DNA from 4 places in the Sphingobacterium sp. Ag1 genome. Region 2 is predicted to be linked to each of the others. Evidence: riboswitches for the same ligand, from Rfam matches in the RefSeq annotation. Region 2 holds a riboswitch; each other region holds the start of a gene.

Region 1 (7,623 bases), on a different contig from region 2:
GTACCGTTTTTTACAGTCGTTTCGATGAGGGATAAATGTTCGGGATTATCTGCTTCAACAACAACCTCATTGCGATTAGAGTAAATATAATCTACACGTAATGAAGTTGCCGATGAAATGCCATCTGGAGCAGTGATCTTACGTGTTTCGCGTTCTTGTGCCTGAGCTACATATAAAAATGAAATAAAGGCAATGGTTAAGATTCTTTTCATTATTTTTCTGTTATTAGTTTAGATATATTACTGCTTAAAGTTTCATTTTAATTTCCCTTTTATCTTATCCTGTGTGCTTATTATATGTACACCTTATTGTTAACGGCTACTTATAGTATAATAGTAATGCCAAAACTTTAAATCCGTCTAAAATATTGGTTAACACCAGTTTTGCTGCTGAGTCCTATTTTAGTTCGTGCTCATTTTTGAACATCAACTGTTCGGTATCGGACAATAGTTTGTTTACCATACCCTTCGTTTGTAGGCTGCTAGCCAGAATTGATACTCTAATTGGGAAGCTGTTACAAATACTTGTCGCATCTTCTCCCGTTTTGTTGCAGTAGTTTCTGCTGCAATTTTGTCCACGTAGTCTTTCGCCTTGATAACTCCTTGTGCAAAATCGTCACCGCTATAAGTTTCTATCCATTTTGAATAGGAATTTCCCTGCGTATTTGCTGTCGATACAATGTGGTCTCCGACCTCTTTATAAATCCAAAAACAGGGAAGTGTTGCCGCCATTGCGACCTCAACGCTCTCGAAAGCGGCGACGCTTTTGAGAAAATGTACATAATGATGGCAGGTTGGTTGGATCTTGTTGTTCTCGTCGACAGGACTTAAACCAAACTCCCGAAAGTAATTTTCGTGTAATGCCCGTTCAACAAGAAGCGCATTGCGACCAAATTCGAAATAGTCCAATGCTTGTTGGTTATCCGCACTTTTTGCACCTATAAAGGCGAGCACACGGCCAAATTCTTCTAAATAGAAAGCATCCTGCTGCATGTAAAATTGAAATTTATCCAGGGGAAGACTACCATCACTAAGCTGAACAATAAACGGCATAGTAAGTATATCCGAATAAATAGCTGTTATGGATTCCCAGGCATGATCAGTCCAGTTCATATTGAATAAGTTTAATCGGATTGTGGAAGTGATTTAATGGCCCATTTCCTTTGCCAATAAGAAGATCTTTACTACCGGCTATTGCTGCGTGTATATAGGCCAATGCGAAATCTACCGCGCTATCGAGACCAACGCCTTGTGCCAAATGGCTCGCAATTGCTGAAGAAAGCGAACAACCGGAACCATGTGTATTTTTGCTGTTAATTTTTTGTGATTTGAATTCAATTGGTGAATTCGTGTGCTGGAACAATAAGGATGTTAACTCTTGACTTTGGAGATGTCCGCCTTTAATCAGTACGGATTGACAACCTTTGGCCAACAAGGTCTTTCCCGCTTTTTCCATTTTCTGAACAGTGTCAATAACTTCGTTTACTAAGACACTTACCTCATCTAAATTGGGTGTAATTAACGTGGACAAAGGAAAAAGAAGTTCAATGCAGGCCTGAATCGTATCATCGTGAATGAGCTTGTGTCCACTGGTCGATACCATGACTGGGTCAAATACGATAGGCCCTTTATATTCTTTTAAATAGCTGCTAATAAGCTCCACAAGTTCAATATGGTGTACCATCCCTATTTTGATTGCATCGGGATAGATGTCGTCAAAAATCGCATCCAATTGATCCTTGACGGCTGCAGTGGGGATTTCATAAATATTTCTTACACCTTGTGTGTTCTGAACGGGTAAGGCAGTTAAAACATTCATGGCATAACAACCTAATGCCGATATGGTTTTGGTATCTGCTTGTATGCCTGCTCCACCACTACCATCGAACCCTGCAATGCTGAGTACAGTAGGGACACGGTATTTTTTATCTTTTGTCATTTTAATAGTTCTTTTAGTTGTGCACTGGCCGCTCTGGGATCTTGACTTTGGCAGATGGCCGAAACGACTGCAATGGAGTCTGCACCTGCTTTCCAAGCCTGTTCAGCGGTTTGCAAATTCATGCTGCCGATTGCAATCAATGGTTTTTCCGTCCTAGTCCTAAGTTGCTTTAAACCCGAAATTCCCCATTCGGTTACCGTATCCACTTTTGTTCTCGTTGAAAAAATGGGGCTTACACCAAGGTGGTCGACAGCGCACATTTGTTGACTTTCTAGCTGTTGAACAGCTTCTATGGACCAGCCTATGGTTAATTTGTCACCATATTTTTCGCGAATAGCGAGCGGCTGCACATCATTTTGCCCCACATGTATTCCCCATGCCTCGATTTTTGCAGCGATTGCTACGGCATCATTGATCACGAGCGGAATACCGTAATGATCGGTCAGTTTTTTCAAACGGATGGCTTTATCCAAAAATGTGGCCGGATCGTCAGCTTTTTCGCGTAATTGAATAAGATCGACTCCACCAATGATGGCTTCTTCGGCGACATTGAGCCAATGTTGAGGATAACAGTCCCGCTCAGAAATTACCAAATATAAAGGGTAGGGAAAAAGCGGATTAATGCGCATAACATTTGATCTTGAGCTTTGATTTTAGACGTTCTGCATTGAGCTGATAGAGCTCATCATAGAGGTTCAATTGTAGGGTACCCGGGCCAGTGGCTTTTTGGGCCGCGAGTTCTCCAGCCAAGCTCAAAATGGACACGCCGGCAACAGCTGCTTCAACATATTGGTCTGTAACACCTAGAAATGCACCAATAAGTGCAGTAGCACTACAGCCAAGTCCTGTTACTTGCGTCATTAAAGGGGCGCCATTAAAGACTTCAACCCTGTATTGTTCGGAAAGAATATAGTCTACTTCTCCGGAAATACAGATAATGGAGCCGGTTTGTTTTTGCAATAATTGGCCAAATCGGAGTGCATCCTTACTAGCTGTCGTGCTGTCGACTCCTTTTGTGTTCGGTTGGTTGAAATTGTACAGCGTCATGATCTCTGATGCATTTCCCCGAATAACCGTTGGTTTGAGATCAAGTAGATTGGCTAATAAATCATTGCGGAATGCCGATATTCCGGCACCCACGGGATCAAGTACCCATGGCCGTCCAATGGTATTGGCATGTTCGGTAGCAACCAGCATAGCTTCGGCTGTATCTTCACTCAAGGTGCCGATATTAATGACAAGAGCTTGCGCAATATCGACAACTTCGCGTACTTCTAAAGGACTGTGAACCATCACAGGGGACGCCCCTAGGGCTAAAAGTGCGTTGGCGGTATTGTTCATCACGACAAAGTTTGTGATGTTGTGTACAAGGGGTTTTTCAACCCTCAGCTGCGCTAATAAATTGATAATTGAATCTTCCATTCTTTTACATGTGCTAAGATGTACGGTGCGGCCTTGGGGGGAAGAAGAGCGATAGCCTGTGCAGAAGGAGTATGCTGTACAGTGGATTTTTGCTTTTCCCTACGCCGGTATAAACCGAATCAGGTTCAAAGGGACTATCTCAATTCTATACAGAATACCCCCAAAGCCATACCAAACTTAAACAAAAAAGTGGACTTTTCATATTTATCATTTTTCGATCACTTCGCTCGCTGAATTAATCGGTCGTATTTTGATCGGCACTAATTTCAGTATACAGGGTAGGGACGTAGGTGACTCGGGCGAAATTTTTGGTTAAAAGTTCTGTTTCTAAAATCTTTCCACCCTGAAACTTTAAGAACTTCTCGCGCCAAATCTCATTTTTACGAAAGAACTGATTGTCTATTTTGAGAAAGTGATGTTCTTTTTCAAAGACATGGTATGCAAAATCCAGCTCCTGATCGATCCTCAATTCGCCCTCTAAACATTTCTCTGTAAACCAGAGGTTGATCTGGAAGGTGTAAGGCGTGTTGTTGGTGAATTGATAATCACGGTAGTTATAAAATACGGTAGCCCCACTGCCGAATGGCAAAACACGACCATCGTCAGGAAAAGGATCGAAGGAGTGATGATAACGTTCGCTGACGGTGAGTGGACTATGGATAACAAGCCAATGGATGAGATTGGATATTTGACAGATTCCACCGCCAATACCCGCCCTTGCTTCACCGAAGGATAACTCCATGCCGGGCAGATACCCTTTCTTTACGGTGGGAAGCCCCACGAGTTTACAAAATGAAAAGGTTTCCTTCGGTCTGATCAGAATGCTATTGATCTGTGCTGCTGCAATTTTTAGGTTGGTCACTTTGTTGATCTGCAATTGCATATTATTTTCGCCCAGCTTTTTTAATAATACAGACTGATGCTTTTTAATACGAAAGGGAAGTTTTTCAGCTGATTTAACTGTGCTGTATTTTTTGTCGTCAAATAGCCAGACGGCTTTTCGCTGCATTCTTCTTACCCATACTGCAAAAAAATAGAGTATGGGGTGCTGTTGACTGATCAGTTTTCTTTTTTTCAATACGATGTTTATTTATCGCTATCAAAATTAATGCAGAAATCTATCTTTTGCCGCTTTTTTTGATTTTGTCCTGCGTTTTTACTGTATAAGGAGGTAGAACTTTTGTTCCATCGGGTGTATACTGTCTTTTCGGTCTATGTCTATTGCGGTTTTCTTGTTTGTACGTATTTGCCCGTGAGCTTCCCATGCCCGTTATAGTTCCAGTTTTCATACGTACAGTTTCCCAAATCTTTTACAATTGATTTTTGTTGCAATACTCCCTTGAAGTAGAATTCATCAACTGTTTCGTTGGCCCGGTAGGATCGCTTGATTTCCGCTGTGAGTTGGTCATTTTGGTCGAAGGTTTGGCGTAGTATATAATCACTTGTTTTCGGATCGCTATACGCATAACGGACCCGACTTTCCCTTTGATCATTTCTGCCCGACACCTCTTCGTTAATGCGATTCTGTTTGTCATAACTGTAAATGGTCCAATCTATCCGCTGGTATAAAAAATGAATGGATTCACTTTTTACAACCTGGAGTTTGCTGTTCAAGTGGTCTATTGTCGCTGTTTGTAATGTTGGATCGTAGGAAACAATGGCGTTTGGGAGATAACGGTAAATGGTGCTGTTGCTCCATTTGCTGTTTTGAAGGTACTGTATGGAGTCGATAAGTCCGAATTGATTATAGCATCTTTTGCTGAAATAATTATTTCCGCCGGAAAGATTGTTGGATGTGAGCTCTTTGCCTTCTTCATATACAGTCGTCACAATTGCTCCAGTTTCCACCTCATTTTCATCGGAAAACTGCTGCATGACGTACGTGCCGTCACATTGATTTTTACGCTGACTGTAGTAAAGAGGGAGAGCTGTATTGGCGATAATAGCCGCTGCATATTGCCTGGATGGAATAAATTGCACTTGTGCAATGGAGTCAAAGAAATGTTGGGCATTATATTGTGACGAAGGATTCTTTGACGCAACTTGTGTGTTGTTGCTTAATATGGATTTGGCTGCTGCCAGATAGGTATTACTATCGTATATGATCTTGGGTTTGCCTAAGCCATCAAACAAGATCATGGCATGACGTTGTTTCAATGACAATACATCGATGGTCCATTGTTGATTTTTAACGCTAAATGTAAGTTTTTTTGCATCGGTTTTTGTGACCAGTAAATTTGTTGTGCTAAAAGGTACTTGCTTGAAAATCGCCGCAGCATTTTTTTCGTGTAAACGCATGATAAAATCAGTTGATTTATCGGACTCATTGGTTACAAACAGAACTGCCTGTGTAGGGCTAGCTATTGTTAACGATTTTACTGTTTGCGATGCTGCAATGGGACTATATAACAGCAATATCAACAACTGAATGATAATCGGATAAATGTGCAGTTTCGCGTTATAATTCATTTGGGTCGATATTGCTGTTGTTGACTTTGCTATTTAATTTAATACTTCTTTCAAAAATAATAAGGTGTGCTCCCAGGCACGTTTGGCCATCACGGGATTATATTCCGCTGACTCGGGATTCGTAAACGTATGTCCAGAATTTGCGTAGGTAATTATTTGCCAGTCTGCTTTTCCTTCATTTAATTCCTTGACCAGCCCATCGTAATCTTCTTTTGATACGCTCTTATCGGCTGCAGGGTGCTCAATGAGTACTTTTGTTTTAATGGAACCATTGGGTCTATCGGCAGCTTTGGATAGGCCTCCGTGGATACTGATCACGGCATTGACGGGGAAGTCGGCTCTCGCCGCTTCTAATGCTCCTGAACCTCCAAAGCAATAGCCAATGATCGCAATTTTTGTCGGATCTGCGCCTTCTTTTTTCAGTTGTTCTAATGCGAGCTTGATGCGGTGCTGATAAGCTTTATAGTCCGTCTTGTAGTGGCCTGCAATTTTCGAAGCTGCGGTGTTGTCCGCAGGAATATTTCCCTCACCGTAGATGTCGGCAATGAACGCGATGTAACCTTCTTTTTCAAGAAGCAATGCCGCTTGTTTCGCTTCGTTGTCAATTCCCTTCCACGCAGGAAGAATTAAGACAGCAGGGCCTTTTTTTGCCCTATTGGCGGTCACCATGCCGTTGAGTTTTTGTTCACCATCCTGGTAAGAAACCTGCTTTAATTGTTGGGCCTGCGTAGTCATCGTGACCATAGTAAGCATCAATAGTGTCATAACTGTTTTCATCTGTCAATAATTTGTTCCGCTCATTATTTTATGTGATCAGAAATGAACCTAATTTGGAGTCCATCTCAACTAAATATAATTTTCAATGTATATTTTTTCCGCTGTCGCCAACCTGAAGTTACGACTTTATGGATTCAATAATACCAATAACATCGAGTTGTCCGAGACCTTGGTCGTGTGCTTTTCCGTAGGTATCGAGTAATGTCTTGAGGAGGGGATATTCGGCACCGGCTTGTTGCGCCAGTCGAATATCTTTCAGCATAAGATCTAGCGCGAAAGCAGGACTGTAGTTTTCTTCCACCAGTAAAGGCGTTTTGACTTTTGTTGCGCCACTGCCACTGGCACTATCATTGATGATTTCGAGCATATCACTCCGTTGAATTCCCAGTTTATCTGAAAATAAGATCGTCTCTGCGAGACCTTGATAGATCGTTGAAAGAAAATAGTTGATCGCAAGTTTGGCGGCAATTCCCTGTCCATTTTCGCCAAGATGTTTGATCGACTTGCCCATCTGCTCGAGGTATGGCCGGGCGCGATGAAGATCTTCGGGATCACCACCCACCATAATAATAAGAGTGCCTTCTGTGGCTGGCTTTGTACTCCCGGCCACAGGTGCATCTATAAATGCGGCTCCTTTTTCTTTGAGTTTGGATGCGATAGACAGCGTGAGTTCACGGGATATGGTACTCATATCGACAAATAATTTCCCTTTGATATCTCCTTGAAGGATTTTTTCATATACTTCATTGACAGCTTCATCATTGGTGAGCATGGAGAATACAATATCAGCATGTTCGACCAATTCGGCTATACCTTCTCTGATCATTGATTGCTCTTCAAAGCCCGCTGCTTTTGCACGGTTTCTATTGTAAACAGAAAGGGGAAATCCTGCTTTTTCCAGGTTTTTAGCCATGGGATGCCCCATGTTTCCTAATCCTATAAATCCTAATTTTTCTATCTTCATCTAAAATTACATTAATAGCTCTTGAAATTTACGTCTAACTAAAGATACAAATG
Region 2 (7,623 bases):
ATTTGTTACAGGAATTAGATCAAGAGTACGTTGTATGGAGAAATGATAAATTTAAGCTGGAAGATATTGATGCTTTCGATAAAATACTTCTTTCGCCCGGCCCAGGTATTCCAGAAGAAGCTGGATTATTGCTTGATGTTATCCGTACCTATGCTCCACATAAAAGTATATTGGGCATTTGTTTGGGCCAACAGGCGATCGCAGAGGTTTTTGGTGGTACTCTGTTCAATATGGAAAAACCTTTGCATGGCGTAGCAACAAATATTACCGTTGTTGATGAGTCAGAAAAATTGTTTCAGGACTTCCCAAAAGATTCCAAAATAGGACGCTATCATTCTTGGGCCGTAAACAAAGACACCTTACCGGCTAGCCTCAAAGTAACGGCGATCGACGAGAATGGCATCATTATGGCCTTAACCCATACTGAATACGATGTAAGGGGAATGCAGTTCCACCCAGAGTCGGTATTGACCACAAATGGTAAGAAATTAATTGAAAACTGGTTGGGAATCTAACATCTAAAAAAATGACTATACTTGATAAAATCATTGAACGAAAAAAAATAGAAGTAGAACAAGCAAAAGCTTTAGTTCCTTTGGAGGAATTATTAAACTATCCCTATTTCAGTGTAGCTTGTCTATCGTTGAGAGAATCTATTCTTGACCCTGAAAAAACAGGAATTATAGCTGAATACAAAAGAGCGTCGCCATCAAAAGGAGACATCAATAGCACTTCAGCAGTGGAAGATGTTGTAAAGGCCTACGAGGAGGCAGGTGCTTCAGCGGTGTCTGTTCTTACGGATGGGGAATTTTTCAAAGGCAATTTAGAAGATCTATCGAAAGCACGTGAGGCTATTAGCATTCCTATCTTAAGAAAAGAATTCATCGTCGATAAGTATCAGATCGCCGAAGCAAAAGCGTATGGCGCAGACATCATCCTTTTAATTGCAGCATGTCTGAAAAAAGAGGAAGTTCAGGAATTTGCAGCCTATGCGCATCAATTGGGTTTAAATGTCTTACTTGAGGTGCACAACGAACAGGAGCTATTAGATAATCTTTTCGATGACATTGACGCAATTGGTGTCAATAATAGAAATCTGAAAGATTTTTCAGTCGACATCCAGCATTCTTACGATCTCCTAGACAAAATACCAACAGAATATATTAAAGTATCTGAGAGCGGTATAGCTGACCCCTCGACAATTAAAGCCTTGAAAAAAGCAGGATTCCAGGGATTTTTAATTGGCGAAAATTTCATGAAGACAGGTGATCCTGGACAAGCTATCAAAGACTTTGTAAGAGAAATATAGGGAAATCGAACTCTGACAGCAGAAGGGCGGTACGTTCATTTAATTATCGATTTGGCAGGGCTGGCGATTCAAGCCGTCAACGTTTCAACAGGGTCTGAAGAGATCAAAAATAGGCTTTAAACTCGTGACAGTGAGTTAACTTTATACTAATGCCAAATTTTGTACCTTTGTAAAAAATTATCGAAGATGTCGGTCAAGATTGGTGAAAATATTGATTTGGGTAAATTCCCTTTGTTATTAGCTCCGATGGAGGATGTAAGTGATCCTCCGTTTCGCTATGTGTGCAAACAGAATGGTGTTGATTTAATGTATACTGAATTTATTTCTTCGGAAGGGTTAATTCGGGATGCTGCAAAGTCAATTCAAAAATTGGATATTTTTGAGTATGAACGTCCTATTGGCATCCAGATCTTCGGTGGAGATATTGAAAGTATGCGTCAGTCTGCTGAAATCTGCACAAAAGCGGGGCCTAATTTAATCGACATCAATTACGGCTGCCCTGTTAAAAAAGTAGTCTGTAAAGGAGCTGGCTCATCCCTGCTACAGGACATCGATAAAATGGTTGCAATGACCAAAGCTGTCGTTGAGGCTACGGATTTACCCGTAACGGTGAAAACACGTCTTGGCTGGGATGACAACACAAAAAATGTATACGAAGTTGCTGAAAGACTACAAGATGTAGGAATCAAAGCACTGGCTATTCATGGACGTACGCGCGCACAATTGTATAAGGGTCAGGCGGACTGGTCCATGATTCGGGATATCAAACGTAATCCGCGTATCAAAATCCCAATTTTTGGCAATGGCGATGTGGACTCTGTCGAAAAAGCTGCAGCATGGCGCCAGGAGTTTGAAGTGGATGGCATTATGATTGGCCGTGCAGCAATCGGATATCCCTGGATCTTTAGAGAAATCAAACATTTTTTCAATACCGGTGAACGTTTAGAAGGACCTACCATTGCCGAACGTGTCGAGGTTTGCCGAACACATCTCAACAAATCCATCGAATGGAAAGGTGACAAATTGGGTATTTTTGAAATGCGTAGGCATTATGCGAATTACTTCAAAGGAATCCCCAACTTTAAAGAACACCGCATGAAATTAGTCAGCTTACAAAGCCAGGCAGAGATTCTTGAGGTACTTCATGAAATTGAACACAATTTCTCAGCAGAAATGGTATAATCCTGAAGTCTGCGATTTATAAAGAAAAAGGTCGTCCTAAGTTGACTTAGGACGACCTTTTTTATTATGCATCTTTCTTGAGGAATCGCTTGAGCTGATTTCGTTCCATCAAAAATACACCTCCAATGTAAGCAACTAAAAGCCCATTGCCAATAAAGACATTATGATGAAACACAAAGTAGGAAAGGTAGGAGAAACATATTCCCGCAAATATATATATCAGGATCTTTCCCAATTTATAAGGTATAGGATAATGTTTTTGCCCCCATACATAAGATAGCACAACCATAGCAAAGTAGGCTAAAAATGTGACTATTGATGCTCCCACATAGCTGTATCTCGGAATCAGATAATAATTTGCCACGATGGTTATTCCCGCGCCTACCAATGAAATATACAAAGCGTACCGCGTTTGATCAGAAAGCTTATACCATACCGAAAGATTCATATAGATGCCCAGCAGCACATAATTGAACAGCAACAAAGGAACAATGAATAATCCAGACCAATATAAGTCACGTGTTTCCACATTTCCTTTAATAAAATACTTCAGCCAGTCAATATTCGCTGTAATCCCCAACATGACTAACATCATGGCAATGACGAAATATTCCATAATTAACGCATAGGTCTTTTTCGCATTTGCATTTTTTGCATAAGAAAAGAAAAATGGTTCTGCCCCCAATCGAAAAGCCTGAACAAAAATGCTCAGAAACATCGCCAATTTTCCAACGGCTCCATAGATACCCAAATCGCGATCACCAATATCCTTAGGCAGGTAGATTGGCAATACAATTTTATCTAAATTTTCGTTGATGATATAAGAAATATTGGCTATTAAAATCGGAAAGCTATAGGATAGCATCTTTAAGATTAGCTGCTTTTCGGGTTTAAAATAAAACCCTTTCATTTCAGGCAGAAGCAATAGAAAGGTCGCCGCACTTGCTACAATGTTGGAAATAAATACATAACCTATCCATTCATTTCTATACCAGCCGGAACACCAAGTGCCCAAAGCACCACCATCTTTTATCAAATAGGGAACTAGCGCAATAAAGAATAGGTTAAGAATAACCATAATACCGATGTTGGCCAATTTAATAGCACCAAATCGAATAGGCCTTCCCTCCGATCTCAATTTCGCAAAAGGAACAATAGCTAAAGCATCCAATGCCAATATGAGGGCAAAATACTTCACATAGCTCTCGTAATCGGCATTATAGGTTCCCTTATTCAACCAGCTACCAAAAGTACCCGCAAAGACAAAGGCCGTTATAAAAAATAATGTTGCCAGAGTGGCAATGACGATAAAACTATTATTGAAAACCTGCTTCTTATCCTTTTCTTCGACTTTTTGGAGAAACCTAAAAAAAGTCGTTTCCATACCAAATGCCAAAACAGCATTGATCATGGACGCCCAAGCGTACATATTGGTAAATATTCCGTAGGAAGCAGGTGGATATTTGAGGACATACAATGGCGTCATGACGAAATACAGCATACGTGCTATAATCGTACTCAGACCATAAATCATGGTCTGTCCAGCGAATTTTTTGAGTACTGACAAGGCGAAAAGACTTAAGATTGAACTCTTTTAACTACTTCAAAATTGGAAAAGCCCTTCATTTCGCCTTCCTTTACCTCAACACTTTCAACAATTGCTCCCTCGGGCCCTTCTTGGCAGAACTCCAACAATGAATCCAGTGCAAAATCATCGCCCTCGCCCTCGATATAAACAGAACCATCTTTTAAATTGACAACAAAGCCCCTAACACCGACCTGATCCGCAACCGCCTTGGTTGTCAATCTAAAAAAGACTCCTTGTACTTTACCTCTTATTGAAATATTCAAATGTTTCATCTGTAACTTATTTTTTCTTCCATCGGTCAGATGGAACTTACCATGACTATAGTTTCGTTATTACAGCCATGGACGATTCAATAAGAGCAAAAGTACAGAAGTTTTAGGGAATTAAATACTACGCTAAACGTTTTACCTTAACATCTTCATTTAGGCGCATGTGTTCCATCCCTTGCAACAACACAATCCCTGGTTTTTTACCCACTTCGAGTGACCCAAATTCATCCTCAATGTTCAACGCGATAGCGCCATTGATTGTAGCCCATTGAATGGTCTGCAAGAAATCGAGATCTTCAAAGTGCGCATGCAATACCTTTAGCTCCTCCAAAATAGACAATGTGTCGTTTGAAGCTAAACTGTCCGTTCCGATTACTAAACGCTGTCCGGCATTCATAAAATTCTGAACCTTTGGTAATGTTCCTTCAATATAAAGATTGGCCTTTGGACAAAGACACCACATCACATCACGATCCATGCGCTCTACAAAATCCAGATCTTTCAGCGAGGTATAGGTATTATGAACCAACAATAATTTATTGGGGTAAGGTAAATAAGGAAGATAAGACTGAATCGAGTTTCTTGCCTGTGCCTTAATCGCATCGGCGTTTTTCCCTATACTTTTATAAAAGTCCAAGAACTCTCCCATTTTATAACGGAACAATTTATTCTCCTCTTCACTTTCTTGATTGTGAATACTGATAATATTTGTTTCCGGAACCATCTTCTTGAATTTTTTGAAAAGGACCTTCGAACAAGAATAGGGCGCGTGCGGCGTAATGGATACATGCCCATTCCTAAACTCCTGCGTCAACGATTTAGCCTCCTTTAACTTAAAGTCCGCTTCTTCAGGTTCAATTCCGAGTACCTCCACAAAGGTGTGATATAGGAGCTGTGAATCTTCTTTCAATTTTGAGGAATTATCGGTGTTGGCATGATCTCCGACTGCGACAATACCATTTTCGTACATCTCTCGATCGGCTTTTGCCATAGCCTCGTCTATTTTTTTCATCGACGCCGACCGCGTTGTCATCACCTTACTGAGAAAGCTCGGAAGCCCTGTACCTTTAGGAACAATACCTTTCATATGCGACAATTCAATGTGGCAATGTGCATTGATAAAACCTGGAATTATCACTCCTTCATATTTCTCAACCTTCGCTTTATCTGAAGGTGTAAATGAAGTTGGGTCATAGATACCTTGAATTACCCCCTCCTCATCCACCGAAACAATGCCATCTTTTATTGGCATTGAAGTAATCGGCAGAATATAATTAGCGCTTAAATACTTTAACATTTTATCTCCTCACTATCAATTTAGTAACTAAAAATTTTTGACCTGTATGAATACATACCCTAGTAGAAAAATTCATGCCAAGGTACCTAAAAAGAACAATAAATACCAAAAACAACAATTTGCACAAAATTTTAACCAAAAAGAAATAATAGCATAAATACCCTCTTTTGTATTTGTCATAAATTACTTCTTTATACTTCATTTCAATTTTAAATTTATATATTCGCAGCATCGAATAGGGGTGCCTTGTTTTGTCAGGAACACAAATAAAGGCTGAGATTATACCCAACAGATTAAATTCTGTACACCTGATCCAGATAATGCTGGCGTAGGGAGAGGTTAGTTAAATAGTGCGGTCATAGTAACCCCTTGCTATGATTTGTTTAACTCAAACAAAATACATTACCATGATCAAATTTTTGATTTGTAGCTCCTTAGCTACTATTTCAAGCCAAATTGCCATTGCGCAACAAAATCTGACAATTAAAGCTGTAGACAATACCAATCAGACCCCTTTGCAGTATGTTTCCATATCCATAGATGGACAAGCATCCTTCGCTGGCCAATCGGACACAAATGGACTGATCAAACTATACCGTATCAATACAGGTAAACACCAGATTCAGGTATCTTCTCTTGGATATAAAACATGGAGCCGAAATGTGGATGTTAAAGACAATTTGGAGCTCACCGTAGCATTAGAACCGAATACCATTCAAATGGAAGAAGTGCTTGTTCAATCTACCCGTGCCAAAAGGAATGCCCCAACAACCTTTAAAAATATCTCCAAAGAAGAAATAACACGTAACAACCTCGGCCAGGATATCCCATTTCTTCTAAATCAGACCCCATCCGTGCAGGTGAATTCCGATGCCGGTGCGGGCATAGGTTATACAGGAATGACGATCAGGGGATCCGACAATCAACGAATCAACGTAACACTCAATGGAATCCCCCTAAATGATGCGGAGAGCATGGGTTCCTTTTTTGTAAACCTTCCCGACTTTGCCTCTTCTACCGAGAGCATCCAAGTTCAGCGTGGTATTGGGACCTCGACGAATGGTGCCGGATCATTTGGAGCCTCATTGAATATTCAGTCCAATACTCTAGTAGAAACCCCTTACGCAGAACTCAACAATTCATTTGGCTCTTATAATACTTGGAAAAATACGGTCAAAGTTGGTACCGGACTAATTGACGACAAATTTGCCTTCAATGCCAGATTATCTCGAATAAGTAGCGATGGTTACATCGAAAGAGGTAGTTCAGACTTACAATCTTTCTATGTGGACGGAGGCTATTATGGCAAAAAACATATTTTAAAAGGAATTGTATTCTGGGGAAAAGAAAAGACCTATCAAGCCTGGAATGGCGTTCCTGAACCATTGATTACAGGAGATCGGTCGCGCATGGATGATTATGCTGATAATGCACTCGAAATTTCCGGTGCCGAGAAGGATCGTTTCATGAACGCTGGCCGGAATTATAACCTATACACGTATAAAAATCAAACAGATAATTATACGCAGAAACATCATCAACTTCATTATACCAATATACTGAACGACAAATTGACGCTCAATACAGCCTTACACTATACAAGAGGTTATGGTTACTATGAAGAAATGAGACCGGGAGATAAACTAAGTAAATACGGTTTGCCTAACGTCATCATTGGTAAAGATACCATACAAAAAACGGATCTTGTCCGCAGGAGATGGCTGGATAATTATTTTTATGGCATGACCTATGCCCTGAATTACAGACCGAATGATCAACTTGAAATGACTTGGGGTGGAGCTTATAACCAATACAAAGGAAAACATTATGGCCAGGTGATTTGGGCACAGTATGCATCGACAGGTTTTCTTGACGACAAATATTATTATGGGGAATCACAAAAAAATGATTTTAGCAATTTCTTAAAAGTCGATTACAAACTAGAAAAATGGATATTAATGGCCGATATTCAATATCG
Region 3 (7,623 bases), on a different contig from region 2:
CAGCATAGCCCAAACCACAGAGAATGACCGATAAAATCATTAAAACATCGCCTAAAGGTGAGGCTGTTAGTCCTTGTGCCAGCGCATAGCCGATCACCAGCAGACTCCCTAAAGCAGAGAACAGCCAAAAGATTGGCTTCGGACGCTCGCCACCGCGTATAATACCAAATACGGCTGTCAATACGGGCAAAATACCGATAAAAACGATGGAATGCGCGGACGTGATGTGCTGCAGAGCCAAAGCGCTTAGTAAGGGAAATCCAACGACACATCCTATTGCCACGATGCATAGCGACCCCAATTGCTTTTTTTCTGGACGTTTTTCCTTAAAAACCATCAATGTTATCAGTGCCAATATGCCTGCAATGGAAGCCCTTGCTAGTGTAACAAATACAGGGTCAAACGCTAAAACGGCCATGCGTGTTGCCGGCAACGAACCACTAAATAATACCACACCAATAAAACCATTTAACCAACCGCTTGTTGTATTTTCCTGTAATTTACTTATACTTAATTGCGCCATGTATCAATCTTTTACACAAAGTTCGTCCATTACAAGAATTAAGCACAGTCACAGTTTTTGATAATTCAATGGACACAGTTACCTTTGAAGACGAACACTAATCCTTATTTGATGAAAAAAGACTATTTGTATCATGAAATAGCAGACAATATTGCCAATAAGATTAAATCAGGCGTCTTAAAAGCTGGCGAAAAACTACCTTCGGTGAGGAACCTAAGCGCTGAACACGGTATCAGTATAAATACCGCAAAAAGGGCATTTCTAGCATTGGAAGAACGTTCTCTTATACAGTCCAAGCCCCAATCCGGCTACTTCGTTAGTCCTCCAAACTATTTGCAGCTTCCGTTGACGGCAGCCAGTCAACCTATTCCAATCGCCAACAACCGAGAACCGGATCAATTGATGAATAAGGTGTATTCAACCATGGGTCGTCGTGATTTAACCTTATTTTCAATCGGTGTTCCTTCCGGAAGTCTCCTACCTACCGCAAAATTAAAAAAAGAAATCGTCCTCGCTACACGGGAGCTCAGCGATGGTGGCACAGCATATGAACCCTTGCAAGGCAATATAAAATTACGTCGTATGGTGGCCGTACGTTCATTGGCCTGGGGTGGAAATCTAAATGAAGATGATGTCGTTACCACCAACGGCTGTATGAATGCTTTAGTTTTGTGTCTGATGGCCTTAACCAAACCTGGAGATACACTGGCTCTGGAAAGCCCCTGCTATCCGGGTATCCTTCAACTTGCCGTCAGTCTAGGGCTTAAAGTGCTGGAAATAGCTACGGACCCCATCATAGGAATAGACATTGAAGCCCTCAAAAATCTGTTGCCCCAAATTAAAGTCTGTTTACTGGTACCCAATTTTAACACCCCTTTGGGTTATTGCATGCCGGATGAGCACAAGCGGGAAATTGTGGCATTGCTGTCAAAACACCAAATTCCGCTAATCGAAGATGACACCTACAGCGACCTCCATTTTGGCACCCAACGCCCCAAATGTTGCAAATCTTTTGACCGGGATGGCAATGTCCTCTGGTGTGGATCCGTTTCAAAGACGTTGGCTCCAGGCTTCCGTGTCGGATGGGTTGCTCCTGGAAAATACAAAGAACAGATTATCAAACTAAAACTGATCCATTCCCTGTCATCTACGGCGATCATCAATGAGGCGGTTGGAAATTTTCTATTAACTGGAAAGTATGAAAACCACCTGCGTAAACTTCGTAGATCATTAACGGAAAACTACCAGCGCTACGCTGCTATCATTTCGGACCATTTTCCGGAAGGCACTAAAATTAGCCGTCCACAGGGTGGACTTGCCCTATGGGTCGAGTTTCCAAAACACATCGATACAGGCAAGCTATATAACTATGCGCTTAAACTACAGATTAGCATTTCACCGGGGCGGATTTTCACCTTACAGGATCAATTTCACCATTGCATGCGTCTCTGTATTGGTTTGCCCTGGAGCAATGAACTCGCTTTAAAATTAAAACAGCTGGGCAAACTCGCGACAGCACTCTAATACATAACATGATAAGAGCATAATACCAACGGTCGGGGCAATGAAACAACAGATCGGAGCCTATGATTACTTGAGTTCCAGCTCCAGCCTATGTTTACCAGCGTCCAATTGGACGACATCCCTACTGCTAATGCTAACATTATCCGGCGGATAAAATGTCGCCGTGGCATTTGCGGGTATTTGGATATCATAAACAATCTTTTTATCCTTTAACTTCCATTCGGAAACAATTTTACCGTAGGGTGAATCATAAGAAATAGAAGATTCTTTCAGTTCTTGGGGGAAGATGGGTTTTAAGAGCACATGTTTAAATCCAGGTTGTTTAGGATCCGGCAGAATCCCACCGATAGATTTAAAAAACCAACCACCGATTTCGCCAAACATCATGTGGTTGTCTGAAATATCACGGATTGCTTTTAAATCCCAATTCTCCAACAATGTTGTCGCGCCATTTACAATCCACCATCCCCAAGACGGGTAGGTATCTTGTACCGCAACCTTATAGGCTGTCGTTGCATAACCGTTATCTTTTAACGCATTCAATAATGCTTTTGCACCCAATACTCCGACATCCAAGTGAAAGTTGGTCTCTTCCACTTTCTTATTCAGGTTGGCTGCAACCCGGGCTTTCATTTCGTCAGGTACCACACCCCAATAGAGTGGAGCACTCAGTTCAGTCTGTGTTCCATTGCTATAAATACCCTTGGAAGCATCTAAAAATTTAGCGTTGATGGCCGTCTTAATTTTTCTGCTCAGCAGTTCATATTTTTGTTGATCTGCTGTGTGACCAAACAATTTAGCCGTAGCAGCCAAGATGGTCGCATCCACATAAAAATAAATCGAGGAGGTCAACTCCAGATTGGACTGTGACTTCACTGGCACCCAGTCTCCACGCCCAAACGTTGTCAACCCAGATGGGCTAATTCCGTCGACATAATCGACATAGCGTTTGATATTAAGATAGCATTCTTCTAATGCACGTGGGTCTCCATAAAACTGATAGATCTGCCAAGGAATGATGGCAATGGTACTTGTCCAATCCAAACCATTCGCTGTACCATAACCCCATCCCCCAGTTGGAATAATATCGGGTAAGACACCGTTCTCCTGTTGCTCATCACGATGATCCGCCATCCATTTTTCATAAACTGTTATCCCGTCAAAATTGTACAAAGCTGTTTCAATCGCAAGGTGGCCATCCCCTGTCCAACCGTTCTTTTCGCGCTGCGGACAGTCTGTCGGATAGCCCATCAAATTGGACAAGTAGGCATTGTTGGTCGCTTCCCATAGTTTGTTGACCAACGCTGATGACGTCTTGAGCTGTCCAATGGAGGGCACATCACTATGCATAAAATAAGCGGTCACAGCCGAACTATCCAATGCAATTGCCGCACTACTGCTAATTTCGACGTAACGAAACCCTTTGTAACCGAACTTTGCCATAAACTCATCATTACGACCGCTTAAGGTCAGAATGTCCGTTTGAAAGGGTTCCTTTTCCTTATCGCCCCGATAATAAACATCGATATTGGACAGGTCAAGACGCCCATCTGCCGACAATCGTTCACCATGCTTGATACGTAGCATAGTCCCTGCAGCTCCTTTGACTTTAACTTTTGTAATCCCAGCCATATTTTGGCCCATATCGAAAACATAAGTACGTTGGTCTATCTTTGTCACTGATTTGGGCTTATAGGACTTCACGAGCCGAATCGGTACCATCTGTTGGGAAACGATATGTGCAGATGGCGCATTTCTATACTGAACAGCCTGCCAAGTTGAATCATCATATTTAGGTTTGTCCCAGTTGGGTATTTCCAGTCTTGCATCATAATGCTCACCAGTGTAAATATTATTATAATTAATTGGTCCCGAAGCTGTTTTCCACTGCTTATCTGAAACAATAGTTTCTACTGTACCATCTGTATAAACGATTTTCAGCTCTAAACAGAATGTTGGTCGGGCCCGCCACGGTGCTTTATCAAAGTTCCAAACCGCTAGTGGTTGGTGATTATACCAGCCATTCCCCAAAACAACGCCAATAGCGTTCTCTCCTTGTTGGAGCTGCCGGGTTACGTCCGTCACGACATATAATGTACGCCGGTCGAATCGAGTATACATTGGATCCAGGCGATGGTCTCCTACGCGTTGACCATTCATGGAAAGCTCATATAGCCCTGCAGTGGCAATATACGCGCGCGCAGACTTTATCGGCTTATTTATCTTAAATTCTGTTCTAAAATAAGGCGCTTCTCGCGCATGAATATCCTTATTGTCGCTAATCCATTTTCCTTTCCAAAGGTCCATTCCCATCATTCCAGTTTCGAACGATGCTATTTTAGAACTTGTTGATATACCATCCTTATCCCAGACCTTAACCTTCCAGAAATACGTGGTCTGTGGCTTTAACTGTACGCCGTTATAGGGCACTAACATGGACGAGCTGAGCTGTTTGCCACTATCCCAGCTATTTTTCGTCTCCTTCAGTAGTGCCAGCGAATCTTGCCCTAAAAGGATCTGATAAGCCTGTTGTACCGCACCTTTACGTTGGTCCTCAAGGCGCCAGCTAAGTCTCGGCTGGGTTGCGTCGATACCCAATGGATTGACCAGATGTTCGCACGTCAACTGTACGGCGATGCAGTTGCTTCTAGGTTGGGCATAAGTGTTGTTCGCTATACACAACAGTATTGTTAATAAAATCCTACGCATGAAAAGGTACTATTCTTGGTGGTTGTTAAATTGTTTTAGCTGATTTAAAAATCTAATATATCAAATATTTTCCACATAGTGACCTGTCCTTTCCTGCACGATATACCTCAGACAGCAAAATAAATTTCTTGCAACTTTCATAAAAATAACCTTATATTAGTCGCAACTTTAGGGGTGTCTGCTCATGCAGGCTGAGATTTTACCCTTAGAACCTGATCCGGATCATACTGGCGTAGGGAAAAGTGAGCTGTCTACAAGGTGCATTGCTGCGCCTTTGTGCAGCCATTCCTAAAGTTTTACCAAAAAAATTAAGGAATGGAACTTACAATAAACCATCAAATTCGATTTTTCGATCCCGCACTTACTTCACTTGAAGGCTTGTTACTTTTGGAATTATCTGGCAAAACCCAGGGTGTGGCTGTAGCCATCAACAACCAAGTCATCCCCAAAAAGGACTGGGCTACGACGACAGTTAAGCCTTATGATCAGATTATCTTAATCACCGCATCTCAGGGCGGATAGCCTTTCAAAAAAATCAACCGAGTAATTCACCACAATACAGAAAAAATGACAGCTGAAACAATTACGCAATCCCCCTTTCCAAATGCAAAGAAAATTTTTGTAGCCGGAAAACTATTTCCTATTCAAGTCGCTATGCGTCAAATCTCCTTGAGCCCAACCAAATTAACGAATGGACAGATCGAAATTAATCCGCCGGTAACAATCTATGATACTTCTGGCCCCTACACGGATGACACCGTCCAGATCGATATCCGAAAGGGGCTCCCACGCCTTCGCGAACAGTGGATTTTGGATCGTCAGGACGTCATACAATTGACTGGCATCAGCTCTGAATATGGACAGAAACGACTTTCTGATCCAACGTTGGACGAACTCCGATTTGCCTATAGCCACAAACCGAAAGTAGCCTCTGCCGGCAAGAATGTCACCCAATTACATTATGCAAAGCAAGGCATCATTACCCCGGAAATGGAGTATGTTGCTATCCGGGAAAACCAACGTATTGAGCAGTTGGAAGCTAGTACCCCTGGAATGGATCATCAGCATCGGGGGCAAAATTTTGGAGCCCGAACTCCCAACAAGGCTATTACGCCCGAATTTGTCCGTGAAGAAATCGCCGCTGGAAGAGCAATCATACCCAATAATATTAATCACCCTGAAAGTGAACCTATGATTATCGGACGCAACTTTCTTGTTAAAATCAATGCCAATATTGGCAACAGCGCCGTAAGTTCAAGCATAGAGGAAGAAGTTGAGAAAGCGGTATGGGCCTGTCGTTGGGGGGCTGATACCATCATGGATCTATCCACTGGCAAAAATATTCACGAAACCCGCGAATGGATTATCCGTAACTCGCCAGTCCCAATCGGTACAGTACCGATCTATCAGGCGCTCGAAAAAGTAAAGGGGGTGGCCGAGGATTTAACCTGGGAAATATTCAAAGATACCTTGATTGAACAGGCCGAACAGGGTGTTTCGTACTTTACCATACACGCCGGCGTATTGCTTCGTTATATCCATCTCACGGCATCCCGAGTTACTGGAATTGTCTCCAGAGGCGGCTCTATCATGGCCAAATGGTGTCTTTTTCATCACAAAGAAAATTTTCTCTATACCCATTTTGAGGAAATATGCGAAATTATGAAACAATATGATGTGGCTTTTTCACTTGGCGACGGTCTTCGCCCCGGAGCTATTGCAGATGCAAACGATGCAGCTCAATTTGCGGAGCTCGAAACCTTGGGCGAACTCACCAAAATCGCCTGGAAACATGATGTTCAGGTGATGATCGAAGGGCCGGGCCATGTCCCTATGCAATTGATCAAAGAGAATATGGATAAGCAATTGGCCTGTTGCGACGAAGCGCCGTTTTATACCTTAGGTCCCTTAACAACAGATATTGCTCCAGGCTATGACCATATCACATCCGCCATCGGAGCGGCTATGATCGGTTGGTATGGCTGTGCAATGCTTTGCTATGTGACCCCCAAAGAACACCTGGGCCTACCAAATAAAAAGGACGTTAAAGACGGTGTAATTACTTACAAACTAGCTGCCCATGCGGCCGATTTGGCCAAAGGACACCCTGGTGCACAATATCGTGATAATGCCTTGAGTAAAGCGAGATTCGAATTCAGATGGGAAGATCAATTTAACCTTTCCCTTGATCCAGATACCGCACGAGAATATCATGACGAAACATTGCCGGCAGACGCGGCTAAAGTGGCGCACTTCTGCTCCATGTGCGGTCCCAAATTTTGCTCAATGAAAATAACGCAGGAAATCAGGGATAGTGCCGCCCAGGGAATGCTGGAAAAATCGCAGGAATTCATCGCACAAGGAAAAGAGATCTATTCATGATTATTGCATTGACAGCAGCAGAAACAATTCGTTCTGAACAGGCGATTATAGCAGCGTTGTTTAAGGAAGGGCTTGATATTCTGCATTTGCGTAAGTATCATTTTACAGACTTACAAATGTCGCGATATATAGAAACTATAGCTCCTATATACCGCGACAGATTGGTTTTACACTCACATCCGCATCTATCGGCTGAGCTTGGGTTTGCACGCATCCACTTGAACGATAAAAGTAGACTGCATGGACCTGCAAATCAACTATTGCCTACAACAATCTGTTCAACATCTGTGCATGATATTGATCAATTCAATAGCCTTGATGAACGTTGGGCCTATGCTTTTCTCAGTCCATTATTTCCGAGCATCTCAAAAGTGGGGTATGGAACGCATAATGCAAGACTCGGTCAAATCCCGTCACGTACCAACTTTGCTGTTCGTCTCATCGGTCTTGGAGGGATAAACCAAGACAACTGTCTTATTCCGATG
Region 4 (7,623 bases), on a different contig from region 2:
GAAATATACACACACATCGATAGGGACTACCTTCATTCCGTTATTACGCAATATCATCCACGGTCGTGATGAATGTCCGATCACCTTTTGCCAGCTCGGTCGTCCAAATGAACTGTACTGCTTTATTCAGGGGCAATCGTGCTAGCCACCTCTCATTCCACATGGCCCGCCCGATGCTAAGCATATATGGAAACTATTAGCATTGACGTAAAAAAAATAGAGAATTGACGAAAGCTAAACGCTAAAATACTGACGATAAGATGCCTTAAAAATTGATTGCTAAAAGATATAATTTTATCACAAAGATTGTTTGTAAGATCTAGAAAATAGTATATCTTTGCGAGACGTTCCCGTAGTTCAATGGATAGAATTTCAGATTCCGGTTCTGACGATGTGGGTTCGACCCCCGCCGGGAACACATCCTATTTAACAACAAAGACTATCCTAGGATAGTCTTTGTTGTTTAGAAGCTCTTTTGCAATAACTTGTGTTGCGAAGCCGTAAAAATATTCCGGAAGATGATATTGATTTCATGATCAAGGGCTGCCCCTGAAATTCCGGTATGTGGATAGAGTCGTATTGTATTTGTCAAAATAGATTCCACAAAATCCCGGCTTTGTATCCCTATCTGTTCATAAATCGCGGCATTATCATTGCCATCGTGAAGATTTTCCCAAGAAAGAGCGGCCAAATTCATGATGGCTTCCCTCCGATTGGCATAATCCTGCTGAAGGTCATCCAGCAACCTAAACGCAGCCTTACTTTCAGACTTTTCCCATTTAGATTGATTGCTTTTCATTACAAACAGTTTTTCAACCAGATCCAGAAAGCGTTTGTGCATGCCCATAAAGTTTGCCAATAAAGTCAATTCTGCAAAAGGCATAAAGGGATATTGGTACAACGGCTCGCCACGTGCACTTTTTGCCGCATCAATCTCAAAAGACTGCCTACCATCGACAAGAATGTCTTCAAGTGAAAAAGAATGCGAAGCCGTAGCCTCCAATCCAAATGTATCCCAATCATAGTGAATCAGTACATGATCCCGATCGACAAAAAATGACTTGATCAGTGGTTCACCCTTTTCATCCAATACGGGTTTTCCCGCCTCCTGAATTGCGGCATTTAATGTGAAGTGGGTTAAATGCGGTGCTCCGGTAGCGTATCTCCAGAAACCACGGAGTCGATAGTGGTCCCCTTCACGCGTAGCAGTACCAGATGCCTGTCCACTACCCCCGAAACAAACCCGATCCGTTTCGAAAATTTGATTTCCTATAAGGGGATCAATAAAACCGACAAAGAGATTTGCTCCTGAACATAACGTGACTGTCCAGGCTAATCCCCCATCCCAATAAGCCAGCTCAGCCAATAAACTGAGTCCTTCAGGTACACTTAACCCCAATCCACCTAATGCACGGGGAACCCAAATCTTAAACCACTTCCGACGGTAAATCAGCTGCAATTGTCCATCTGACAACGTTTTCTGCTGAATTCCTTTTGCCTGATTATCTTTCAGTATAGCGATATCTTCGCTATTGAATTGCATATCTTTCTTCACGTATTATTCTCCTCCAATTAAAATACCCACTAAATGCCATAACAAATAAAAATAACGTCAAGCCCGAATAAAGAAACAGCCCTTTATGGATCAGTAAAGGAATTGCCATCAGATTACTGATATTCAACAATATCCAGTTTTCTATCTTCCGCTTTGCCAATAACCACATCCCTGCCCAAGCTGTACAGGAAACTGCAGAATCCCAAAGCGGTACATCAGAATCTGTTAAGTGTACCAATCCGAAATAAAACAAGAGAAAACCGGCGGCACAAATTCCCCCGACTATCCACCATTCTTTCGGCTCACAGTGTGTTATGGGCGTAGCTACGTCACGACTATATTTCCAATAGATCCAGCCATAGATGCTCATGATCAAATAATAGAGATGTAGCAATATTTCGGCATATAGTTTCGCATGGAATAATACGTATACAGAAATTAAGATCCCAATAATCCCAAAAATGTAATTGATGGATTTATTTTGCCGGGAAAACCAAACTTGTAAAACACCAAAGGATACCCCTAGCCATTCCGCAATGGTGGCCTGTTGAATCTGTTTTATAAAAGCTTCGAGAATTGTTTCAGAAGTCATCGCCTTGTTTATTATTTCGTGTCATTCATAATAAACCTATGGGAGAGAAACGGCTATTTTGATTGAAATTAAATCCCTACGCCAGCATTACCTGGATCAGGTATATAAAAGCGATTGTACAAGGAGGTACAATCGCTTCTATTGGGTATAATCTCAGCCGAGAATGACCACGGTCATTCCAAGCACCCCATAAGTATATTTTCGGTCGAATTGATTATTCTATAGCAATCAATTTCAACGCTTTGTGCGTACGCGTACGCGTTTCTTTACAAAGTTGCGCATCGTCGTTCAATGATTTCCCATGCGAAGGAATCATCTCACGTAGTTTTTTACGGTATTCATCTGATTTGGCACGTTCAGGAAAACATTTCTTCAACAGGCTGATCATAATAGCAACAGAAGTGGAAGCCCCAGGAGACGCTCCTAATAGCGCAGCAATAGAACCATCGGCACTAGACACTACCTCTGTACCGAATTCCAAAATTCCACCTTTCTTTTCATCTTTTTTGATGACCTGAACACGTTGCCCTGCTTTTTCAATGACCCAATCTTCCAATTTAGCTGTAGGCATAAATTGTTTTAAGGACTCCAGTTTATCTTTAGGTGACTTCATGACTTCAGTAATAAGATACTTCGTCAAAGGTAAATTATCAAGTCCGGCTGATAACATCGGACGGATATTAGACAATTTGATAGAAGCCGGTAAATCGAAGTAAGACCCCTGTTTTAAGAACTTCGTTGAGAAGCCTGCATAAGGTCCAAACAATAAGGCTTGCTTGCCATCAATATAACGTGTATCCAAGTGCGGTACCGACATTGGCGGCGCACCGACAGAAGCTTTACCATATACTTTCGCATGGTGTGTATTAATGATCTCTTCATTCACACAACGTAGCCATTGGCCTCCCACCGGGAATCCACCATAACCTTTTGCTTCTGGTATGCCGGATTTTTCCAACAATAACAAGGAGTGACCACCGGCACCAATGAATACAAATTTTGCTTTGATTTCTCTCTTCTTTCCTGTCTTTAAATCTTTGACTTCCACTTCCCAACGACCATCGTCTTCACGATCGATGTCAATTACTTCGTGGTTTAAGGAAATCGAAATATTTTCTTTATTTTCAAGATTTGCGATCAAATCACGCGTCAATGAACCAAAGTTCACATCCGTACCGAGATCCATTTTTGTTGCAGCGATTTTTTCGTCTGCCGCACGTCCTTCCATCATTAATGGAATCCATGATTTCAATAATGTTGTATCTTCCGTATACTCCATTCCCTTAAACAAATTTTGGGTCGTCAACGTTTCCCATCTTGTTTTTAGAAATTTAGCGTCTTTTTCACCAAAAACCGCACTCATGTGTGGAATGCTACGGATAAAATTTTCAGGTTGTGCAATAATGCCTTTATCAACAAGATAGGACCAGAATTGCTTAGACACTTCAAATTGCTCGGCAATTTTCACTGCTTTATCAATCTTGACAGAACCATCTTTCTGTTCGGGGGTATAATTCAACTCGCATAAAGCAGAGTGACCCGTGCCAGCATTATTCCATGCGTCAGAACTTTCAGCAGCCACAACATCCAAACGCTCAAGAATTTCAATATTAATGTCTGGGCTTAATTCATTGATTAGAGTACCCAAAGTAGCACTCATAATACCGGCGCCGATTAGAACAACGTCAACTTCTTTATTTGATTTTTTGCTCATGTTTTTGTGATTGATGCAAATTTAATATAGTTTTTGGTAAACGTCCAAGTCTTTTGTCAAAAAACTGTACTTTTTAGAACCACTTATTCAAAAATACCATTGATTTATTAAAATAATCCTAAGTGAGCGATCGCTTACCGTAAAATTCTAAAATTGTTTATTAAAAACACTCCCCTACTCCAAGATAAACACCAGGTCAGCACACAATGTTTTTCTATTTTAACCCGTTATTTATCGAAAGATTTTGTGTTATAATATAGTTTTAACATTTTTGCAGAACATCGACGGGCAATAGCGTATACAGTAGCTAAAAAAAGATCATGTATTCGCTCATACGACGGCATCGGTAAAACACAGGCACTGTGGCATAACCAAGATAAACCAAACGGAAACGAGTTCATATATCGTCTTGAATTCCAAGAACAAAAGGACTGTGAACGAAAGACAGCGCGTGGAAAATGGCCATAAATGCCTTGGCGTGAATAATGGAAGAACAAATAACTTATACAGATGAAAATACTTGAAGGAAAAATTGCTTTGGTAACAGGAGCATCAAAAGGAATCGGAAGGAAAATTGCAGAAGTGTTTGCACAACATGGTGCTAACGTCGCTTTTACGTATCTTTCTTCTGTCGAAAAAGGACAGGCACTTGAACAGGAGCTTCAAGCGTTCGGCACCAAAGTAATTGGGTATCGCTCTGATGCTTCAAAATTTGAAGAAGCAGAACAATTAATCAACGCGATCGTTGCTGACTTTGGCGGATTGGATATCGTTGTCAACAATGCCGGCATCACAAAAGACGGCTTATTAATGCGTATGACCGAAGAGAATTGGGATGATGTATTAAATGTCAACTTAAAATCTGTTTTTAACGTTACAAAAGCTGCTTCGAAAATTATGATGAAAAACCGTAAGGGTTCATTTATCAATATGTCATCAGTTGTTGGTGTTCAGGGAAATGCTGGTCAGGCAAATTATGCTGCATCAAAAGCTGGTATCATTGGGTTCACAAAATCGGTCGCTAAAGAATTAGGTTCTCGTAATATCCGTGCAAACGTAGTTGCTCCAGGCTTTATACGTACCGAAATGACAGATGTACTGGATCCTAAAGTTGTGGCAGGATGGGAAGCCGGAATTCCATTGAAACGTGCTGGCCAACCAGAAGATGTTGCCAACGCATGTCTTTATTTAGCATCTGACTTATCGGCATACGTAACCGGACAGGTTCTTCCTGTTGATGGTGGTATGTTATAAAATATAACAGGCTAAGGTCAAGTTTTCTTACCTTGACCTTAGCCTGTTCTCTAGTTATACTTCACGACCTATCCTAATCTATCCCCTCTATTCCGGTTATACTGGACAAAGACACTCTACTTCTCCTTCTGTTTATAGAATTCTCTGTCTCCAAATGCCCGTATTGTTAATAATACCAAATATCTTCAATAGGCTTCTGATAAGAAGGAATCTATAGATCGCCTCCAATATTTACAAATTTTCGTTAATTTTGTCGATCAAATTTAAATGCTATGGCGAACTGGAAGGATTTTTTTGAAATTAAAACCGAAGATGATTTTAATCAGCATTGTTTAGATACCTACCGATTCCAAAGCCAGCATTGTAAGGTTTATCGTGACTATATCAAACTCCTCGGCAGAGAAAAAGACCTTATTCAGCACTACACGGATATTCCTTTTATGCCTATTGAATTTTTTAAGACGCAACAGGTTATTGCTGAAGGAATGGAGGCTGAAATCGTATTCTCGAGTTCGGGTACAACGGGTATGGTCACCTCAAAACATTTAGTCGCTGACCTCCGTATTTACGAACGCACTTTCCGTCGTATTTTTGAAGACTTCTATGGTCCACTAAGCAATATTGCCGTACTTGCCCTTCTACCATCATACCTCGAAAGAAGTGGTTCATCTTTAATCTACATGATTGATGATCTCATGAAGCAAAGTGAGCAACCTGAAAGCAATTATTTTCTCTATAACCACCAAGAGCTTTACGATACACTTGTGGCGCTCAAAAATAAAGGCACAAAAACAATCCTTTTCGGCGTAACGTATGCCCTACTCGACTTCATTGAACAATACGCTTTTGAATTTCCTGAACTGATTATTATGGAAACTGGCGGAATGAAAGGTAAGCGCAAGGAAATGGTCAAACAGGAAATCCATAAACTCCTGGAAGAAGCCTTTTCCGTCCATGGAATCCATTCGGAATATGGCATGACAGAACTACTCTCACAAGGTTATTCTTTAGGTCAGGGAATTTTCCATTTTCCCAAATGGATGAAAATCTTGATTCGCGACACCAATGATCCATTGAGCCTAATTCCCATGAATAAAACTGGTGGTATCAACGTTATCGACCTTGCAAATCGTTACTCGTGTTCATTTATAGCCACGCAGGATTTGGGTAAAGTATATCCGGATGGATCTTTTGAAATATTAGGACGTTTTGACCAAAGTGATATCAGGGGATGTAATTTGTTGGTTCAATAATGATCCAACATGATTCAGCACGGGTTTTGTGATGATTCTTTATATTCCCAAATAAATGAAAGCGTAGGTGGTGAAACACATAGGGCAATTAAATTAAAACACCTGTTCATGATGTGTGAACAGGTGTTTTTTCATTCGAAATATGATCTTTATTTCAGGCTCGGATCTTCAAAGGTATTGCCCGATCGCATATCCCCCGAATCATATCCCTTTTTAAACCATTCCATACGTTGAGCGGACGTACCATGCGTAAATGATTCAGGAACAGCATAGCCCTGTGCTTCTGTCTGTAATTTATCATCTCCCACTGCTTCGGCGGCTTTCATACCGTCCATAATGTCATTGTAATCGATTTTTATATCGGTATATTCATTGAGATAATGCGCCCATACTCCGGCATAAAAATCGGCTTGTAGTTCGGTCATCACAGAGATCCGATTATTTTCACGTTCACTCATTTGCCCACGGGCCTGATTGGTCTTTGGTAATAAACCCACCAACTGTTGGATATGGTGTCCAACCTCATGGGCAATTACATACGCCATGGCGAACTCTCCCTTTGCCCCAAATTTATCCGACAGTTCTTTACTAAAGCTCAGATCCAGATAAATCTTTTGATCGCCAGGACAATAAAAAGGCCCGTAAGAGGCCTGTCCCATGCCACAACCATCCGTTTGTGTACCACCATCATAAAAAACAAGGGTAGTAGGCGTATAACTCTTCTGCATCTGCTCTTTAAACAGCTTAGTCCAAACATCCTCTGTACTTTGGAGTACAGTCAAGGAGAATTCGGTTAGCCTTTTTTCTTCAGGATTCAATTCACGTGGTTGCCCCGACTGTTCTGTCTGCGCCCCCATATTTTGAGCTTGCTGTAAGAGTTGCATCGGATCTCCACCCATCAAAAATCCAATGACCAAAACAATAATTCCACCAATTCCTCCTAAAGCAATTTTTCCCCCCCCCGACATTCCTCTGCGGTCTTCAAAATTACCACTTTGTTTACCTCCTTGCCATTTCATAGTATTTCTATATTACAGTTAATAATCTTTTCTAATGTTGGTTAAACACAAATTCGGTACCAATGTTCTACATGAAGTTGATTTATTTGAATAAAAAACTCACGCTACAATTTACATCATAGCTCGCTCATATCATAAATTTACCGGTAAGAAAAGATAGTCATTAGCAAAAACAACGCTTTAAAGGGACAAAAACAGGAGTTATTCCCTCAGTCGTGATATTCGTCATTGTACAT

What was found. Region 2 has a riboswitch for thiamine pyrophosphate ahead of AAW12_RS16830 (TonB-dependent receptor). Riboswitches for the same ligand answer to the same signal wherever they lie in the genome.
Region 1: another riboswitch for thiamine pyrophosphate. It lies ahead of thiM (hydroxyethylthiazole kinase); the one in region 2 lies ahead of AAW12_RS16830 (TonB-dependent receptor).
Region 3: another riboswitch for thiamine pyrophosphate. It lies ahead of thiS (sulfur carrier protein ThiS); the one in region 2 lies ahead of AAW12_RS16830 (TonB-dependent receptor).
Region 4: another riboswitch for thiamine pyrophosphate. It lies ahead of pnuC (nicotinamide riboside transporter PnuC); the one in region 2 lies ahead of AAW12_RS16830 (TonB-dependent receptor).

The regions. Positions count from the first base shown of each region.
Region 1 covers NZ_LBGU01000043.1:771,877-779,499, forward strand. The annotation lists gene AAW12_RS20515 (GIN domain-containing protein) at 1-212, opposite strand, end outside; gene tenA (thiaminase II) at 456-1,112, opposite strand; gene thiD (bifunctional hydroxymethylpyrimidine kinase/phosphomethylpyrimidine kinase) at 1,099-1,938, opposite strand; gene thiE (thiamine phosphate synthase) at 1,935-2,567, opposite strand; gene thiM (hydroxyethylthiazole kinase) at 2,557-3,360, opposite strand; TPP riboswitch at 3,440-3,532, opposite strand; gene AAW12_RS20540 (VanW family protein) at 3,596-4,438, opposite strand; gene AAW12_RS20545 (hypothetical protein) at 4,579-5,829, opposite strand; gene AAW12_RS20550 (dienelactone hydrolase family protein) at 5,863-6,606, opposite strand; gene AAW12_RS20555 (NAD(P)-dependent oxidoreductase) at 6,725-7,570, opposite strand.
Region 2 covers NZ_LBGU01000042.1:181,371-188,993, reverse strand. The annotation lists gene AAW12_RS16865 (anthranilate synthase component II) at 1-515, shown strand, start outside; gene trpC (indole-3-glycerol phosphate synthase TrpC) at 527-1,309, shown strand; gene dusB (tRNA dihydrouridine synthase DusB) at 1,496-2,491, shown strand; gene AAW12_RS16850 (lipopolysaccharide biosynthesis protein) at 2,556-4,025, opposite strand; gene AAW12_RS16845 (acylphosphatase) at 4,070-4,351, opposite strand; gene AAW12_RS16840 (amidohydrolase family protein) at 4,470-5,645, opposite strand; TPP riboswitch at 5,873-5,998, shown strand; gene AAW12_RS16830 (TonB-dependent receptor) at 6,053-7,623, shown strand, end outside.
Region 3 covers NZ_LBGU01000031.1:42,139-49,761, reverse strand. The annotation lists gene AAW12_RS07355 (DMT family transporter) at 1-523, opposite strand, end outside; gene AAW12_RS07350 (PLP-dependent aminotransferase family protein) at 635-2,047, shown strand; gene AAW12_RS07345 (alpha-L-rhamnosidase) at 2,114-4,756, opposite strand; TPP riboswitch at 4,917-5,012, shown strand; gene thiS (sulfur carrier protein ThiS) at 5,072-5,278, shown strand; gene thiC (phosphomethylpyrimidine synthase ThiC) at 5,324-7,138, shown strand; gene AAW12_RS07330 (thiamine phosphate synthase) at 7,135-7,623, shown strand, end outside.
Region 4 covers NZ_LBGU01000044.1:268,578-276,200, reverse strand. The annotation lists gene xerD (site-specific tyrosine recombinase XerD) at 1-69, shown strand, start outside; tRNA gene AAW12_RS21955 (tRNA-Arg) at 347-418, shown strand; gene AAW12_RS21950 (hypothetical protein) at 464-1,543, opposite strand; gene pnuC (nicotinamide riboside transporter PnuC) at 1,530-2,147, opposite strand; TPP riboswitch at 2,203-2,347, opposite strand; gene AAW12_RS21940 (malate:quinone oxidoreductase) at 2,362-3,861, opposite strand; gene fabG (3-oxoacyl-[acyl-carrier-protein] reductase) at 4,372-5,115, shown strand; gene AAW12_RS21930 (acyltransferase) at 5,388-6,368, shown strand; gene AAW12_RS21925 (neutral zinc metallopeptidase) at 6,518-7,387, opposite strand.